DNA from 2 places in the Cohnella sp. GCM10027633 genome. Region 2 is predicted to be linked to the other one. Evidence: predicted binding sites of a transcription regulator. Region 2 holds the regulator's gene; the other holds the start of a gene.

Region 1 (9,520 bases), on a different contig from region 2:
TCCTTAACGCTGGAGCCCGGGTTCTGGTACTCGAGCTTCACGTAGATTTCCGCGCTTCCTTCAGGCACGACGCGGTTCAGTCTGACGAGCGGCGTATCGCCGATCAATTGGGTCACGTTCTGGACAATTCTAGCCATTGGATGATTCCCTCCCGAATGAAATGCGGCCTTGCCGCTTTTTTGCGTTAATCCGACTAAATCAGTCGGCATTGTGTTTGCTTTCATCTTATCAATCGAAGGACGGATTGTCAAGACCGCCGGCCCAGATTAGCCAATCTCATCCATTCGTCCGATCGCACATCCGTTTGCATCCGTTCTTGCGTCATCGCAACGATTCGTCCAGCACCTCGGCGCCGTACTTCGTCAGCAGCGCCTGCTCCAGCGCCCGCGGCGATTCCGCCTTGCCGAGCGCCAGCTCCCGCCGGACGGCCGTCCGAATCTCGTCGATCGGACGGGATTGCTCCGAGGAACGGCCGTTCAGGGCCAGGATCGCGAAGCCGTCGCCCGTAGCGATCGGACCGGCGATGCTGCCCACCGTCATCTCGGCCGCGCTTCGCAGCACCTCCGGATCGATGAACGGATCCTGTTCGTCGATCCATCCGAGCGCGCCGCCTTCTTCCGCCGAGAATTCGTCCAGCGAATAACGCTCCGCCAGCGATTCGAACGACGCGCCGCCTTCCAGCTGGGACAATAGCTGTCTTGCCGTCTCCTCGTCTTCGACGACGATCTGCGCGAGCTCGTAATGGTTACGCTCCGACGTCAGCTCCGGGTGAGAGGCGACGTAGTCGTCCACTTCCCGGTCCGATACGATGACGTTCCGAACGGACAGCTTCTCCGTCAAGAGCCGATACCGCGCTTCCTTCCGCACGTCGTCCCGGCTCATGCCCAGCTGCTCGCGCATCGAATCGTAGAACTGCGCTTCCCCGTCGTAGCCTTGCATCATGGCGAGAAGCTCCTGTTCGAGCTCCTCGTCCGTCGCCTGCAAGCCGAGCGACTCCGCCTCCTGCTCAACCGCCGCGGCCAGCATCAGCTCGCGCAGCGTCTGCTTGCCGCTCTGCGACAGCAGCCGTTCGGCGAGCTGCTCGCGCGTGATCGCGGCGATGCCGACTTTGGCGACGATGTCGTTCGCGTGCTCGACCGCCGAATGCGTCTGAACGGGCGAGTCGGTTGCGCCTTCGGTCGGCAGCGCCGAGCTCGCGCTAGGCGTAAGCGACGGCAGCTCCGAAGCGTCGGGCGAGCTTGAATCGCAGCCCGACAATACCCAAGTGAAGAGGGCAAGCAGTACGAGCGGCCATAGCCGTATCGTCTCCCTCATTCGCACCGCCCCCTCTTACTGGCTCAGCGTCCGGTTATGTATGTGTTCCAGCTCTTCCCGAGAGAATTGGTATCTCTCGTTGCAGAAGTGGCAATGCACTTCCGCCTTCCCGTCTTCGTCGATCAGGCTGCGCAGCTCTTCCGTTCCCAAGCTGACGAGCGTTCCCTCGACGCGTTCCCGCGAACATTTGCAGCGGAATACCGGCTCGACGTGGTCATGGATCGTAATATCGTCCCCGACGAGGAATTGAAGCAACGACTCCGGCGTCTCCCCCTGATCGAGCAGCGCCGTCACGTGCGGCATCGAGCCGATCGCGCGCTCCAATTGCACGAGCCGCTCTTCCGGCAAGCCGGGCATGATCTGCACGATGAAGCCGCCGGCATGGATGACCGATCCGTCCGTATCGACGAGCACGCCAAGACCTACCGCGGAAGGCGTCTGCTCCGAATCGGCGAAGTACAGCGTGAAATCTTCCGCCAGCTCGCCCGAGATGATCGGTATGCTGCCGCTATACGGCTCGCGCAATCCCAGATCCTTCGTTACATAGATGTAGCCGCTCGTGCCGACCGCTCCGGCGACGTCCAGCTTCCCCTGGCTATTGCTCGGCAAATGCACGTGCGGATGGTCCGCGTATCCGCGCACTTCCCCTTCCGCGTTCGCGTCGACGACGATTTTGCCGATCGGCCCGTCGCCTTTCACTTGAATCGTCAGTCTCTCGTTGCCCTTGAGCATAATGCCCATCATCGCGCCGACCGTCGCCGTCCGGCCCAATGCCGCGGTAGCCGTCGGCATCGTGTCGTGCCGCCGTTGCAGCTCGGAGACGAGCGCCGTCGTCCGCGCCGCGAACACCCGGATGCCGCCGTTCCACGCGGTGCCGCGTACGATTTCGTCCTTCATCTGTGTCGTGCTCCTTTATTCTGCGTTGCGTTAGCCGTTAGATGTTCCGTTCATAGATCATGCGCAGCCCTTCCAGCGTCAACAGCGGATCGACGTGTTCGATCGTCTCCGACTCTCCCGCGATCAGCTCGGCGAGTCCGCCGGTCGCGATCACCTTAGGCTGTACATTGAACTCGTTGCAAATACGCCGCACGATTCCGTCGACCTGACCGGCATAGCCGAAAATAATGCCCGCCTGCATCGCCGTCACCGTATTGCGCCCGATGACCGTCTTCGGCTTCGTCAGCTCGATCCGCGGCAGCTTCGCCGCGCGCTGGTACAGCGCCTCGGCCGAGATGCCGATGCCCGGCACGATCGCGCCGCCGAGATACGCCCCCGACGCGTCGATATAATCGAACGTCGTCGCCGTCCCGAAGTCGACGACGACGAGCGGCGTGCCGTACTGCTCGATACCCGCGACCGCGTTGACGATCCGGTCCGCGCCGACCTCGCGCGGATTCTCGTAGCGGATGTTCAGTCCCGTCTTGATCCCCGGCCCCACGATGAGCGGTGCCTTGCCTACGTATTTCACGAACAGCTGCTCCAGCGTGTTCATGAGCGGCGGAACGACGCAAGACAGAATGACGCCATCCATCTGGTCGCACCGGACGCCCGCCAATTGCAGCAGACTCGTAATCAGTATGCCGTATTCGTCGACCGTAGAAGAGCGATTCGTGCTCAGGCGCCAGTGGTGCGTCAGTGCCTTGTCCTGGTACAGTCCGAGTACGATATTCGTATTGCCGACATCGACGACGAGTATCATTCGGACGCCCCCTTCTTGATCTCGTTCAGATCGAGGCTGATGTCCAGCGCGCTGAACGAATGGGTTAACCCGCCGACGGAGATGACGTCGACGCCGCAAGCCGCGATCTCGGCGACGCGCGAAGGCACGATGCCGCCCGAAGCTTCCAGTACGACATGAGGAGCGGCGATTCGCAGCACGCGAGCCGCTTCGGTCATCGCTTCCGTGCTCATGTTGTCGAACATGACGACGTGCGCGCCCGCTTGCACCGCTTCCTGCGCTTGCTCCAGCGACTCCGCCTCGACCTCGATCTTCATCGTGTGCGGGATGCGCGCCTTGGCCGCCGTGACCGCTGCCGTGATGCCGCCAGCAGCCTTAATATGATTATCCTTGATCATGACCGCGTCGTATAAGCCGAAGCGATGGTTGTAACCGCCCCCGACGCGAACCGCGTACTTCTCGAGCGTCCGGTGTCCCGGCGTCGTCTTCCGCGTATCCGCGATGCGCACCGGACGATCTCCCGCCGCGGCGACGTATTCGCTCGTCTTCGTCGCGATGCCCGACAGCCGCTGCATCAAGTTCAGCGCCAGCCGTTCGCCCGTCAGAATGCTATGCGACGCGCCTTCCACGACCGCGAGCACCGTGCCGCGTTCGACGCGATCGCCGTCCGCCGCCTGCGGCCGGAACGTCAAGCCCGGGTCGATGACCTCGAAGACGAGCCTTGCCAGCGGAATGCCCGCTAGCACGCCCGGCTGCTTAGCATGGATAATCCCCCGGGACACGTGCCCCGCCGGCACCGTCGCCATCGTCGTCGCGTCGCCGGAGCCGATATCTTCGGCCAGCCATTCTCGCAGCTGCGCTTTTACCATCTCTATCGCAGGGCCCGCAATCGCCCAATCGCTCATCTTCTCAAACATCGTCGATCCTCTCTTTTCCGATCCCTTTTTCCCTCTGCAATATCGTATGCATGCGCCAGAAGCGGTCATCCCGCTCGGGATAATCTTCCCGGTAATGCGCTCCCCGGCTCTCTTCCCGGTTGATCGCCGCCTCGGTGACGAGAATGGCGCAAGTGAGCAGATTCGCAAGCTCCAGCTCTTCGCGCTTCTCCAGACGCGTCTCGAAGATCGGCAGCAGCCGCTTCAGCTCTTCAAGCCCCTTAAGCAAGCCGCCCCGATCCCGGTGCAAGCCTACGTAGCGTACCATCGCCTTCTGCAGCTTCAACCTGCGTTCTACAAGGGTTCCCATCAGAGAAGCGATTCTTTCGTCCAGCGTATACGGATGATTGCTGATCGTAAGCTCGGAGATGACGATCGGCGACAGCTCGTTAATGCGATCGACGATCCGTTGGCCGAAGACGATCGCTTCCGATAGCGAATTGCTCGCGAGCCGGTTCGCGCCGTGCACGCCGGTGGACGACACTTCCCCGCACGCGAACAGGCGCGTAATGTTCGTCTCGCCTTGCAAGTCCGTCTTCACGCCACCCATCATATAGTGGGCAGCCGGCGCGACCGGAATCCAATCCGTCGTCAGATCGAGTCCGTAGTTCAAGCAATACTCGTGAATCGTCGGGAACCGATGCCGGATGAGCTCGGGCGATTCGTGCGTAATGTCGATGTAGACGTACGTCGACTTCGTCTCTTCCATCTCGGCCACGATCGCGCGCGCGACGACGTCCCGCGGCGCCAGCTCGAGCTGCGGATGGTACTTCTCCATGAAGCGCTCGCCCCGAATGTTGCGCAGATAAGCGCCTTCTCCGCGTACGGCCTCGGAGATCAAGAACCGCGGAGCCCCCGGATAGCAGAGCGACGTCGGATGGAATTGGATGAACTCCATGTCGCGAATGATCGCGCCCGCGCGGTATGCCATCGCGACGCCGTCGCCGGTCGCGACGTCCGGGTTCGTCGTATAGCGATACAGTTGACCCGTACCGCCGGTACAGAGCACGGTCGCGCTGCCGAACACGGCCACGCGCTCGCCGTCCGGCTTCTGCACGATCGCGCCGACGCATTCGCCGTTCTCCGTCAGCAGATCGAGCACGAGATGATCGTCCCACAGCTCGATCCCCGGATCGGACTTTGCCTTGTCCGCGAGCGCCCGGACGATCTCGTAGCCCGTCGCGTCGCCGTTCGCGTGCAGAATGCGGCGCTGGCTATGCGCGCCTTCCTTCGTCAGCGCGTAATGCCCGTCTTCTTCGTCGAAGTTCGTCCCGAAGCGGATGAGCTCTTGCACGCCGTGCGCGCCTTCGTGCACGAGGACGTCGACGGCCGTCGAGTCGCAGAGGCCCGCGCCCGCGATCATCGTATCCTGCATGTGGAACGCCGGCGAGTCGTCATCCGAGATAACGGCGGCGATGCCGCCTTGGGCATAGCGCGTATTGCTGTCGAACACGGACTTCTTCGTGATCATGAGGACGCGCTTCGATTCGCTCGCTTTGAGCGCCGTATATAAGCCGGCAATGCCGGCGCCGATCACGATGACGTCGGTCTGCACGCGCGGAAGCTTGTCTAGATCGAAATCGACTACGTAACGTGGAATCATGGTTGTTCGTCTCACCTCGAGAGAATCGTTCTCCGTGTCTAACGCCATATACGAATACAGCCGACCAATGGTCGGCTTCTTCGCGTTTTATTTAACGAGCAGCATGCGCTCCAACGACAGTCGGGCTTTGTCCGCGACGTCTTGCGGCACGTAGATCTGCGGTTGCATCGTCTCCAAGCATTTGACGACCTTCTTCAAGTTGTTCACCTTCATGTTCGGGCAGACGAGGAACTTCGAAGCGAAGTGGAACGTCTTGTTCGGGCTGTCCACCCGGAGCTGGTACCCCGTTCCGTCCTCGGTGCCGACGATGAACTCCTGGTGGGAGGATTCGCGGCAATACTTCAGAATTCCCGTCGTGCTGCCGACGAAGTCGGCCATCTCGACGACTTCCGGACGGCATTCCGGATGCACGACGAATTGCGCGTTCGGATGCTTGGCGCGCATCTCTTCGACGTCCTTGATCGTCAGCATGTCGTGCGTATTGCAATAGCCTTCCCAGATGATCATCTTCTTGTCCGTGTGCTGCTGCACGTAGTGACCGAGATTCTTGTCCGGACACCAGATGACTTCGTCCGAGTCGACCGAATTGACGACATTGACCGCGTTCGCCGACGTACAGCAGATGTCGGTCTCTGCCTTCACGTCCGCGGAGGAGTTAATGTACGTGACGACTTTCGCGTTCGGATGCTTCGCCTTCAACTCGCGCAGGCCGATCGGATTGACCATATCCGCCATCGGACAGCCCGCGCGCTCGTCCGGCACGAGCACGACCTTGTTGGGAGCGAGAATCTTCGCGCTCTCCCCCATGAAGTGAACGCCGCAGAATACGATGACCTCCGCGTCCGTCTCGGCTGCCTTCTGCGCCAACAAGAACGAGTCCCCGCGGAAATCCGCGACCTCTTGTATTTCATCGCGTTGGTAATAATGCGCGAGAATGATGGCATTGCGTTCCTTCTTCAGCTGCAGCAGACGCTCGCGAAGCTCGCGGTTCTGCTCCGCCTTGCGTTCCAGGGCTAATGCTTCCATGTCGGTCTCCTCCCTACGGCCTGAGCACGTGCCGTGGCCTGATGCGATAATAGATTGCAATGATGCTTCGTCTGGCGAATCGATTATAATAACGCCTAACCTACTGCGCAACTTTGTGAATGAAAGCACAAGCTAGGTCGAGAATCCTCTCATTCGAACGTTAAAATGCGGTTTCTCATTAACACCAATTTACACTCGTCGAGATAGGCTGTCAATTGATCTGGACAAGAAGATTCCGCCCTTTTTTGAGAACGCTTGTCTCGGTTGGACGGATTCGTCAACGGTGCTCTTCTTACTATATTGACGATCGATATATCGTCTGTTATTATATCGTCATACGATATATTGATCGGCGATATATCGACGATGACAAAATGACCGTTCGAGGTGAAACGAATGAAGGAGCTACTTCCCCTGACCGAAGCGTTCTATTACATCCTGGTTGTTCTCTATTCGGGAGACGCGCACGGCTATGCGATCATGCAGGACGCGGAACGACTGAGCGGCGGACGGGTGCGCATCGGCGCGGGCACCTTATACACGGCGCTCGGCACGCTGCAGAAGAAAGGAATGATCGACTATTCGGCCGGAGTCGACAACGCCGATCCCAGACGCAAGCTATATGCGATTACCGACACGGGCAGAGCGGTATTGAGAGCCGAGATGGATCGACTGGAAGAGCTATTGGAGAATGGAAGAAGAGCGGTCCGACCGATAGGAGGAGAACGATGATGACGATAACGATGAACGCGAGCAACCCCGTTGTATACCGGAAGAGATTATCGCTCGTATGGAATTACCGGACTGACGAGAAATGGCTGAGCGACTTGTCGGCCCAAGGTTTGCACCTGACGAAGCCTGGCGTATTCCGCTATCGATTCGAGCAGGACTCTTCCGTGCGGTACGAATATCGACTCGATTATCAGACGATTCATGACGCGAAGGAACTGGAGACGTACGTTGCCTTCTTCGAGGATTCCGGCTGGACGCTAGCAGGTTCGATCATGGGCTGGCATTATTATCGCAGACCGTATTCGGAAGGCAATTCCGCGGAGATCTATACGGACCGTTCCTCCTTGAAGCAGCTTTATCGGAGGGTACAGTTCACGTTGGCCGTCGTTGCAATCCTTAACCTCTTCCTGTTGATCGTGAATTCCTTCAACGCGTTCAGGAATGATGATGAGCCCGTCATACGCAACGTGTTCATCGTCCTGATGAGCATTCAGCTGCTAGCTTCGCTGTTGCTTGCATACGGCTGCGTAAAATTTCAGAAGAAAATCAAGCAAATAGACGTTCCCGAAACCTGACGGTTAACCGACGCCGACGATTCCGGGCCCGCTAATGAAAAACAAGGTGTTCCCTCGCCATGCGGCAATGGGAACACCTTGTTGCGTAATTGCGTTACTTGTTATCTTCCGGGTCGCCTTCCGGAGGACGCGTATCTTGCGTCGGCTCGTCGTCGCGCGTCTGAATGCGCACGCGAACGCCGCTGCCGAGCGTATCGACGATCGGCTCGGCTTTCGATTCCTCGATCGCCGCGGAGCCGCCTTCTTCTTCGTTGATCTCGCCCGTCTCGATCAGTTGCTTGATCTGATCCAGGTCGAGCGTCTCTTCCTCGAGGAGCGTCTTGGCGATGAGGTGCATCTCCCGGCTCTTCTCTGTGAGCAGCTTCTTCGCGCGATCGTAACAATCGCGAGTGATGCTCTGCATCTCTTGGTCGATCTCGTAAGCGATCGCGTCGGAGTAGTTCTGCTCGTGCCCGATGTCCCGGCCGAGGAACACTTGGCCTTGCGTCGCGCCGAATTGCATCGTGCCGAGCTTCTCGCTCATGCCGTATTCCATGATCATCGCGCGTACGATGCTCGTCGCCGACTTGAAGTCGCTATAAGCGCCGGTGCCGATCTCGCCGATGTAGATTTCCTCGGCGGCGCGACCCGCGAGCAAGCCCGTTACCTTATCGAGCAGCTCTTGCTTCGTGACGAGCATGCGATCTTCCTTCGGCAGCATGATGACGTAGCCGCCGGCCTTGCCGCGCGGAATGATCGTAACCTTGTGGACCGTGTCGGCATGCTCCAGGAAGAAGCCCGCGATCGTATGTCCGGCCTCGTGGTAAGCGACGATGCGTTTCTCCCGATCGCTGATCACGCGGCTCTTCTTCTCCGTACCGACGATGACGCGGTCGATCGCTTCGTCTACCTCTTGCATCGCGATGTCCTTCTTGTTCTTCCGAGCCGCGAGGAGCGCCGCTTCGTTGAGCAGGTTCTCCAAGTCGGCGCCGGTGAAGCCGGTCGTCCGCTTCGCGATCGTGCCGAGGCGCACGTCCTTGTTCAGCGGCTTGTTGCGCGCATGAACCTTCAGTACCGCTTCGCGGCCTTTCACGTCCGGACGGTCTACCGTAATCTGACGGTCGAAGCGTCCCGGGCGCAGAAGCGCCGGATCGAGAATGTCCGGGCGGTTCGTCGCGGCGACGATGATAATGCCTTCGTTCGCGCCGAAGCCGTCCATCTCGACGAGCAATTGGTTCAGCGTCTGCTCGCGCTCGTCGTGACCGCCGCCGAGGCCTGCGCCCCGCTGACGACCGACGGCGTCGATCTCGTCGATGAAGATGATACAAGGCGAGTTCTTCTTCGCGTTCTCGAACAAGTCGCGGACGCGGGATGCGCCGACGCCGACGAACATCTCGACGAAGTCGGAACCCGAGATCGTGAAGAACGGCACGCCGGCTTCGCCTGCGACCGCGCGGGCGAGCAACGTCTTGCCGGTACCCGGAGGACCGACGAGCAGGACGCCCTTCGGAATGCGGGCGCCGAGCGCCGCGAACTTGCGAGGGTCCTTCAAGAATTCGACGACCTCGACGAGCTCTTGCTTCTCTTCGTCCGCTCCGGCCACGTCTTCGAACGTTACGCGTTTTTTCTCTTCATTATAGAGACGCGCGCGGCTCTTGCCGAAGTTCATTACCTTGCC
Region 2 (9,520 bases):
GCGCGATGCGCGGACAAGCTGCGCGGCTTGCCGATGTTCACGCTGCAACGGTTGAACGGAATGTTCGATCCGGATCGTTCCGACCTCGGCTGGTTCATCGCGCATACGCTCGCTTGGCGCGAGACGCAGCCCTACTCGCAGGAGGAAGGCATCCATCATTTCCGCCAGTTCGCGATGAAGGTTACGGATTGGGGTGAAGACGGCGACGACCGCGACCGCGAGAAGGACGCGGCCGCCGCGATGGAGATCCTCCGCGAGATGACGTTCGAGGATTACGTGACCCACGTTCGCGACAAACTGCGCGAGCTGCTTCCGGCTTACGAGGCGCGGGAAGGGCAGTCGATCATGTTCCGCGAAGTCATGGACGCGCTGCAGGACGACGCGCATTTGCTCGTCGAGGCGGGGACCGGTACCGGGAAGTCGCTGGGTTACTTGCTTCCTTCTCTCTATTATGGGCTGAAGGAGTCCAAAAAAATCGTAGTCAGCACCCATACGATCCAGCTTCAGGAGCAATTGCGGGAACGAGACTTGCCGATGCTGCAGCGGGTGCTGCCGATGCCGTTCCAGGCCGCCGTATTCAAAGGCCGCAACAATTACTTATGCCTGCGCAAGTTCGAGAACCGGCAGCACATGCCGGAGCACGCGCTGAACCGCGAAGACGCGATCGTCCGGGGCGGGATGACCGTATGGCTCGGGGAGACGCTCAGAGGCGAAGCGGAGGAACTGAACATCGGAGGCCGGAACAAGGACGAGTGGGACGTCGTCGCGAGCGATGCCGCTTCGTGCTTGAACCGGGCGTGCCCGTGGTTCCGCAAGTGCTTCTACCACCGGGCCAGGAACGAAGCCGGCAAATCCGATCTCGTTATTACGAACCACGCGCTGCTGTTCACCGATCTAAGGGCAGAGCATCGGCTGCTGCCCGCATACGAGCGGCTCGTCGTCGACGAGGCCCATCACTTGGAAGAAGTCGCGACGAACCATCTCGGACAGAAGACCGGGCATTCCGCCCTCGTCATTCCGCTTCAACGGCTATGGAAGGACGCGAGAAGCGGCCTTGTACCGCAACTAGTCAGCTCTATATCGGCGACGAGCGTCGTCGAAGCGACCGAGTGGGTCGAGAAGCTCGAGCTGGTCACGCCGAAGCTAAGCGAGCTTCGCGAAGCGTGGGAACGTTGGATGGAGGCGCTATACGGCTTGCTCGCTACGAACGCGGCGGCCGACGAGACGGGCAACTTCTCTCTTCGCATTAAGCCCGACGCGTTGCCTGCGGAGTGGGAAAGCTTGTCGGTCGACGGCAACAACGTCATTCAGCTGTTGTCCGACGTGATCAGGCCGCTCGATAAGCTCGCTTCCGAAATTCGCGAATCGACCGACGAGCTGACGATGCAAGGTCTCATTACCGACTTGTCCGGCGTCCTGAAGGATCTGCAGAACATCCGCTCGGACGCGCAATCGTTCGTCTCGCTCGGCAAACCGGAGTTCGTGTATTGGGTGGAAGGCCACTCGCAATACCGCGGCCGGTCGATATGGATTTACGGCGCTCCCGCGGACGTGAGCGGATTGCTCAAGGAAGGCGTGTTCGACCGCAAGTCGAGCGTCGTCATGACGTCCGCGACGCTGACCGTAGACAAGTCGTTCAAGTACGTGACGGAGCAGCTCGGGCTGGACGCCGCGGAGCGGGACGGCAAGCTGAAGACGGCGTTGCTGCCATCTCCGTTCAAGTACAGGGAGCAAGCGCTCGTGCTCATCCCTCGCGATTTTCCGAATATCAAGGGACCGGGCGGGGAAGCGAAGTTCGTGACCGCGCTGACCGAATCGCTCGCGGAGGCCGCCAAGACGGTCGGCGGGCGCATGCTCGTCCTGTTCACGTCGCACCGGATGCTGCGCACCGTCTACGATCCGTTGAAGGCTTCGCTCGAGCCTTCCGGCATCCAAGTGCTCGGACAAGGCGTCGACGCGGGAAGCCGAAGCCGGCTGACGCAGCAATTCACGAGCAATCCGGCGTCGGTGTTGCTCGGAACGAGCAGCTTCTGGGAAGGCATCGACCTGCCCGGGGACGCGCTGACTTGCCTCGCGATCGTCAGACTGCCCTTTCAGCCGCCGAACCATCCGGTCGCGGAAGCGAAGGCGGAGAAGCTCCAGGCGGAGAACAAGAGCCCGTTCATGAAGCTGTCGCTGCCGCAAGCGGTCATCAAGTTCAAGCAGGGCTTCGGGCGCCTCGTGCGCACGACGACCGACCGCGGCATCGTGCTGCTGTACGACACCCGCGTCATCGATACGAACTACGGCAAATACTTTTTGTATTCGCTGCCCGGACCGAAAATGGAGCATTTGCCGACCGCCGGCATTCCCTCGCGCATTCGCGCTTGGCTCGATCAACCGGTTGCGGACGTGAAGGAGGAAACCCCGACGTGAAGTCGTTCAAAATCTCGGAAGCCGTCATCAGCCGCCTGCCGATCTACCTGCGGTTTCTGAACGACCTGAGCCACAGTGGCATTCAGACCGTGTCGTCGCAGGATCTCGGGGAGAAGCTCGACCTGAATCCGGCGCAAATCCGCAAGGACCTCGCGTACTTCGGCGAATTCGGCCGCAAGGGCGTCGGCTACAACGTCGATTACCTCATCGAGAAAATCCGCCAAATCCTGAAGCTGGACCAGCCGATGAACGTCGCGCTCGTCGGCACCGGCAACCTGGGTCGGGCGCTGTGCAATTATAATATGTATTTGAAGGATAATATGAAGATCGTCGCCGTATTCGACGCGGACGAGTCGAAGCGCGGCTCTTACATCAACCATCTGACGATCCGGCCGATGAACGAGATGGCCGCGGCCGTGAAGGAGCTCGACATTTCCATCGGCATCATCACCGTGCCCGCGACGGAAGCGCAGAACGTCGCCGACCAGTTCATCGCGGCGGGAGTCAGGGGCATTCTCAACTTCGCGCCGGTCGTCTTGAAGGCGCACGCCGGCGTGCGCATCCATCATGTGGATTTTACGGCGGAGCTGCTTAGTTTGGCATATTATATGGACCATAATCAGGATAAAAGCGAAGGTGTATCCAAGTGAAGCGTTGGCTGATCAATAACGGAACGTTCATTACCATGGACGAACGTCGTCCGCAATATACGGGTTGGATGGCGATCGAAGGAACGAACATCGCGGCGATGGGCGAAGGGCCGGCGCCTCAGGAAGAGCTGAACGCGGCCGCGGACATCGTCGACGGCACGGGTTACTTGTATATGCCGGGTCTCGTCAATACGCACGGGCACGCGGCGATGTCGCTGCTTCGCGGCGTCGGAGGCGATCTGGCGCTGCAAGATTGGCTTCAGAACCATATGTGGCCGATGGAAGCGAAGTTCACCGGCGACGACGTCTATTGGGGCACCGCGCTGTCGGCGATCGAGATGATCAAGAGCGGCACGACGACTTTCGTCGATATGTACGACCATATGAACCGCGTCGCCGAAGTCGTCGAGACGAGCGGCATGCGCGCCAGCTTGACGCGCGGCGTCATCGGGCTATGTCCGGAAGACGTCCAGCGCGCGAAGCTCGCGGACGCGATCGGCTTCGCCCAAGATTGGCACGGCGCCGCCGACGGACGCATTCGGGTCATGATCTCCCCGCATGCGCCGTATACGTGCCCGCCGGACTTCATCGAGAAGTTCGTCCAAGCCTCGCACGATTTGAATTTGCCGATGCATACCCACATGTCCGAGACGATCGCGGAAGTCGAGCAGAACGTGCGCGATTACGGCTGCCGCCCCGTCGAGCATCTGGATCGCCTCGGCATGTTCGCCCGTCCGACGCTCGTCGCCCACGGCGTCCATCTGAACGACGAAGAGATCTCGTTGCTCGCGGAACGCGGCGTCGCCGTCTCCCATAACCCGGTCAGCAACCTGAAGCTCGCCAGCGGCGTCGCGCGCGTGCCGTCCCTGCTGAAGGCGGGCGTGACGGTATCGCTCGGCACGGACGGAGCGGCGAGCAACAACAACCTGAACCTGTTCCAGGAGATCACGACGGCCGCCCTGATTCATAAAGGCGTATCGGGCGACCCTACCGTTATTCCGGCCGCGGAAGCGCTTCGCATGGGCACCGCGTACGGCGCGAAGTCGATCGGGCTCGAGGGCGTAACGGGACAGCTGAAGCCGGGCTTGAAGGCCGACTTCATCGCTTTGTCGCTGAACCGATCGCACTTCGTTCCGAATACGGACCTGCTCTCGCACGTCGTCTACGCGTCGACGGGCAACGACGTCGCGCACGTATGGGTCGACGGCCGCCAACTGCTGAAGAACGGTCAACTGCTCACGCTCGACGAGGAGCGCATCATGGCCGAAGCGCAGCGCTGCTACGAGAGGCTGCGGGGATGAACCTAAGCCGAAGCGAGAGCTTGCGCAAGATTCCCCGGATCTCTTGGGCGAGGTGGATCATCGTCATTGCCGGGTTCATCGTCTTCGTCATCGTCTCGTTCGTCCTGTACGTCCGGTCCGCCGATTCCGATTACCGGCGGGCGGAAGAGCGGGCGATCAAGGCCGCGAAGCAGCAGGGAGGTCTCGCCGAGATCGACGGTGCGGAGCTGCATACGTGGCAGGAGAACGTCTGGATCGTCACCGGTGACGACGAGCAAGGCGAGACGTGGATGATCTGGGAGCGGCAGACGGAGACGCTGAAGCTGAAGGTGAGCGAGAACGTGTCGAAGTCGCGCATGATCGCGAAATTCGCCGAAACCCACGGCGGTCGGAAGCCGAACCGTATTCTCCCCGGCTGGTTCCAAGGCGTTCCCGCTTGGGAAGTCCGTTACTGGAGCGAGACGGGCAAACGCCATGAGGCGATCGACTTCTACGCCTTCAAGGACGGCGCCAAGCTGAAGACGTACGAACTGCCGACGCAGCGTTCTTAATCGAATACCTTTATTGAAGCAAGCCGCCCGCCGGGCGGCTTTTTCTCGTTGAGCGCGCCGTCTGCGGCATGCCAAGCCGATCCGCGTTTACCAATGATCGTCTAGCGATTCGTATATCAGAATTTGATATACTCATGTATGTAATGTTTGAACGCGCACATTCATCCATTCGACGATCACGAGACGAGGAGGACATTACGCCAATGAAACTTAGACTCTTACCGATAACGATTACCGCCATTGCGACCGCCGCGCTATTGTTCGGAGGATGGTTCGCCTATCGCCACTACGGCATCGAGCAGCCGCTCGACCGGATCGCGAACGCCGTGCCCGGCGTGACGTCCGCCGTCGTCGAGACGACGAACGGACACGTGAACATAGAGGTGAAGCTGGAACCGAACGCCGATATCGGCGAAGTGTTCCGCCGCGTCAAGACGGACGGCGCGACCGAAATCGGCGGCAAGTCGCTGACGCTGACGGCTGGCGAAGCGCAGTCGAGCGAGAAGCTCGAGCAAGCGTGGAGCTACGCGCTGTTCGACGTCGCCCAAGCGATGGAGAACCGTCAATATACGGGCATTCGCGAGGCGATGGATAAGCTGTCCGACAAGTACCCGGGCGTGACCGCCGACACGGCGATGGACGAGGACAACGTCTACGTAACGCTGCGCGACGGCGCGTCGGCGAAGTTCGTTATTCTGCCTCGCGAACCTGCGACGCTGGAGGTGTGGCCGAATGCGTAACTTATCCCAATACGGCAAAGAAATCGCGATTGGAATCGTTCCGGTCGCTTTCGTGTTCTTGATCTACGTCGGATTTCCGCCCGCGATTCTCGTCATGGGCGCCCTGATGGTAACCGCTGTGTTCCTGTTCACGAGGGCGAGAGGCGGCGGTCTCGCGATGGGCGCCGCAGGCAAGAAGGCGGCGACCCGCAAGCCGTCTTTCCTCAGCTTCGAGGATATCGGCGGCCAAGAGCAGCCCAAGCGCGAGCTGAAGGAAGCGCTCGAATTTCTCGTGCAGCGCGACATGATCGAGAAGCTTGGCATTCGTCCGCTGAAGGGCATCCTGCTGACGGGGCCTCCGGGCACGGGCAAGACGCTGCTGGCCAAAGCGGCCGCGCAGCATACGCATTCCGCGTTCATCGCCGCTTCGGGCAGCGAATTCGTCGAGATGTACGTCGGCGTCGGCGCGGGCCGCATCCGCGACCTGTTCAAGGAAGCGCGGCAGCAGGCGGCGAAGCTGAAACGCGATAGCGCGATCATCTTCATCGACGAGATCGACGCGATCGGCGGCAAGCGGGACGGCGGCGGACAGCATCGCGAGTACGACCAGACGCTGAACCAATTGCTTACCGAGATGGACGGTATTCAAGGAGACGAGAGCATTCGCGTGCTGCTGGTCGCCGCGACGAACCGCAAGGAGCTGCTCGACGCGGCGTTGCTTCGTCCTGGCCGCTTCGACCGACATATTCAAGTCGATCTGCCGGACAAGACGGGCCGCGAGCATATTCTGAACATTCACGCCCGCAACAAGCCGCTAGGCGCGGACGCTTCCCTGTCGAAGATCGCGGAAGAGACGTTCGGCTTCTCCGGCGCCCAGTTGGAGAGCGTCATGAACGAAGGCGCGATCTACGCGATGCGCGAACAGTCGGCTACGATCGGCATGGCGCATCTGTCGCAAGCGATCGATAAAGTGATGATGGGCGAGCGGATGGACCGCGAGACGACGCGCGAAGAACGCGAGCGCGTCGCCCTCCACGAGCTCGGCCACGCCATCGTCGCGGAGAGCGTTCGTCCGGGCAGCGTCGCGCAGGTGTCGCTGACGCCGCGCGGCCAGGCGCTCGGCTACGTGCGCCACCACCCGCGGCAGGACAGCTACCTGTACACGAAGCGCGTGCTCGAGGAACAGATTATGATCGCCCTCGGCGGCGCGGTCGCGGAGGAGCTGCATTACGGCGGCCGCAGCACCGGTTCCCGCGGCGACTTCGACCAGGCGACGAGCATCGTCCGCACGCTGATCGAGTCGGGGATGTCGGAGCTCGGAATCGTTCATCCGCAGGCGATTACCCAGGAGATGTGGTCGAAGGAGAACGGCGCTATCCTCGACGCGCTGACCGAGCAGACGAGATCGCTGCTCGCCGCCCATCTGACGACGTTCAAGGAGATGCTGTCGGTGCTTATCCAAGAAGAGACGTTATCCGGCGAGCAGCTTCGCTCGCGGATGGCGCAACTCGTCGCATGATCGGTTAACGGAACCGTCCGTCTCGCCTTGCCAGGCGAGGCGGACGGTTTTTTGCGCTAGCGCGTTCTTTATAGTTAAAAATATGTTAGCATTGAACCTATGTCTCGAATCGTTCGTTTATAGGAATAGAGGTGGCAATGTTGGATTCGCAGCAAAATTTCGATTATCTCAAATATATGGTCGATACCGACGATCACAAGCAGCTGCTCGACGAGCTAATGACGGCGTACGGCAAAGACGTGTGGAACTATGCCTTCAGCATCACCCGCAAGTGGGACTTGGCCGACGACATCACGCAGGAAGTATTCATCAAGGTGTTCCGCAACATGAACGCCTTCCGGCGCGACGCCTCGGTCAAAACATGGCTGCTCACGATTACGCGCAATACCGCGATCGACTTCAAGCGTTCGGCGTTTCTACGCAAAGTCACCTTGATGGATACCTTCGAAGACCGCGGTCAGCGGCAATCGGCCGAGAGCGAAATGATGGAGCAGCTGGCGACTTCCGACTTGTGGAAGCTCGTGCTGCAACTGCCGACGAAATATCGGGAAGCGATGATCCTGTTCGCGCACTACCAGCTGTCGCTTAAGGAAATCGCGCAAATGCTCGGGGTATCGGAAGGCACGGTCAAGTCGCGCATGTTCCACGCCCGGCAAAAATTACAGAAGATGAAGGAGGCGAACCGCTAGTGGACGACAAAGAGCTACGAGAACGACTGGCGCGCGGTCCGCTCGCAAGGGACGGCTTCAACGAAGAGCTTCGCAGGCGAATCAACGAGGAGATCGACCGTCCGGGCAAACGGACCCGGCGGTTGTGGGCGCCTTGGGCTCGGCTCGGCGGAACGTTCGCGATGGCGTGCGCGGTGCTGTTCGGCCTATGGATCTGGCAGGCGCAACCGAACGGATCCCCGTTCGAGGATCGTTTGCAGGCCGATCGGATCGAAGGCGCTTCGCCGAGCGCGAGCGAGGTCGCGTTCACGACCGAACCTCCGCGCTCCGTCATGCTGATCGGCTTGCGCAAAGATATGCCCGAAGGGCAAAGCGCGTACCGCTCGATTCTCGTCGCGCCGGAGGACGGCGAGCTGACCGTGAACGCGAGCTTGGAAGGCATCTATATGCCGTATAAGATGAAGTTCTATCGTCTTGACGCCGTCGGCGATTCGATGGGCAAGGGAACGCAGACGATCGTGTCCACGCCGGCGGGAGAAGCGCTGCCGATTACGGTCAAGGCGGATTCCGCCTACCGTACGAACGAGAAGCTGCTGTTCGCGGGCAACAAGTACGTCTCGCTGATCCAGACGAAGACGTCGGTCGACACCGGCGAGACGTCCGCTCACGTCTGGGTGAAGGACATCGAGCAGCTAGCGCCGACGTTGCGCGAGACCGTCGCCAAGTCCGGCGAAGAGCCGCACCACGGGCTGACCGAGCTCGTTCCGTCGTCGAGCACGTTCACGAACGAATGGGCGATCACGCGTCAAGAGGGACGGTGGGTCGGCAAGGTGCCGTCGGAAGCGGCTGGCATCGAGAATCCGACGGAAGCGCTGGCGGGCATCGCCGACGCGAAGATCGTCGGCGTACAGCTTCCGTTGGAGGTCTCCTCCTACGATACGCTGTGGTTAAGCTGGGACGATATTCGCTCCAGGGAGCCTGCGGCACTGGACGCATTCACATCGCGCACGCAGGACTTACTCGCGGTGCAGACGGCGAACGAAATTACCGTCAGCGCATACCGCATGAAGGAATCGGACATGAAGCCTCTCTCGATTCCGCTGCAGGATGGCGAGAGCGTCGTCATGGTGCAATGGGCGCAGGACGGCTACGTCGACACCTGGAAGCAGATGCTCGGTCAATGGATTGCCACGGCAAGCGGCGATTGAATATGATAAAATGGAGATACCCGCTAACACTAGAGGGTATCTTCTTTGTTTCATTCGACGGCATTGCAGGCGGAGGTTGGGGAGCATATGTTTCGGGTCATTGGCGTCGTAGGCGCAGGCACGATGGGGCAGAGCATCGCGGAGATGCTCGCCGTGAAGGGAATGGACGTCCATCTCGTGGAGAGGACGCCGGAGCGGCTTCAGCAAGCGTTGAACATGCTGGAAGCAAGCTTGGATCGGCAAATGGAGCGGTGGGCGATAACGGCCGCGGAGAAAAAATTAACGTTAAATCGCATACATACGGAAACGTCGCTGCACCATCTTGCCCATTGCGAGCTCGTCATCGAGACGATCAGCGAAGACTTGGACGGCAAGAAGGACATCATCCGTCAGCTCGACGGCATCCTGTCCAAGGACGCGGTGCTGGCGAGCAATACGTCGACGCTCAGCTTGACGGAGCTCGCGGGCGCGTCCATGTACCCTGAACGGGTTATCGGGATGCACTTCGTG

The links. Region 2 encodes Rex, which represses fermentation and respiration genes when NADH is low (regulators of the CRP and FNR family bind a similar motif). Its sites were predicted from a motif close to TTGTGAAATATTTCACAA; they were not measured.
Region 1: nadA (quinolinate synthase NadA) is a predicted target of Rex. The motif match lies at 6,670-6,687, and genes of this name have one in related genera.

What each region holds. Positions count from the first base shown of each region.
Region 1 covers NZ_JBHTGV010000018.1:14,776-24,295, forward strand. The annotation lists gene cysK (cysteine synthase A) at 1-137, opposite strand, end outside; gene ACFQZG_RS25125 (peptidylprolyl isomerase) at 322-1,314, opposite strand; gene hslO (Hsp33 family molecular chaperone HslO) at 1,330-2,211, opposite strand; gene ACFQZG_RS25135 (type III pantothenate kinase) at 2,249-3,013, opposite strand; gene nadC (carboxylating nicotinate-nucleotide diphosphorylase) at 3,010-3,909, opposite strand; gene nadB (L-aspartate oxidase) at 3,902-5,530, opposite strand; gene nadA (quinolinate synthase NadA) at 5,618-6,556, opposite strand; gene ACFQZG_RS25155 (PadR family transcriptional regulator) at 6,953-7,288, shown strand; gene ACFQZG_RS25160 (DUF2812 domain-containing protein) at 7,285-7,863, shown strand; gene ftsH (ATP-dependent zinc metalloprotease FtsH) at 7,958-9,520, opposite strand, start outside.
Region 2 covers NZ_JBHTGV010000001.1:625,049-634,568, reverse strand. The annotation lists gene dinG (ATP-dependent DNA helicase DinG) at 1-2,415, shown strand, start outside; gene ACFQZG_RS02700 (redox-sensing transcriptional repressor Rex) at 2,412-3,065, shown strand; gene ACFQZG_RS02695 (amidohydrolase) at 3,062-4,366, shown strand; gene ACFQZG_RS02690 (cell wall elongation regulator TseB-like domain-containing protein) at 4,363-4,896, shown strand; gene ACFQZG_RS02685 (hypothetical protein) at 5,100-5,636, shown strand; gene ACFQZG_RS02680 (AAA family ATPase) at 5,629-7,134, shown strand; gene ACFQZG_RS02675 (RNA polymerase sigma factor) at 7,275-7,823, shown strand; gene ACFQZG_RS02670 (hypothetical protein) at 7,823-9,010, shown strand; gene ACFQZG_RS02665 (3-hydroxyacyl-CoA dehydrogenase family protein) at 9,098-9,520, shown strand, end outside.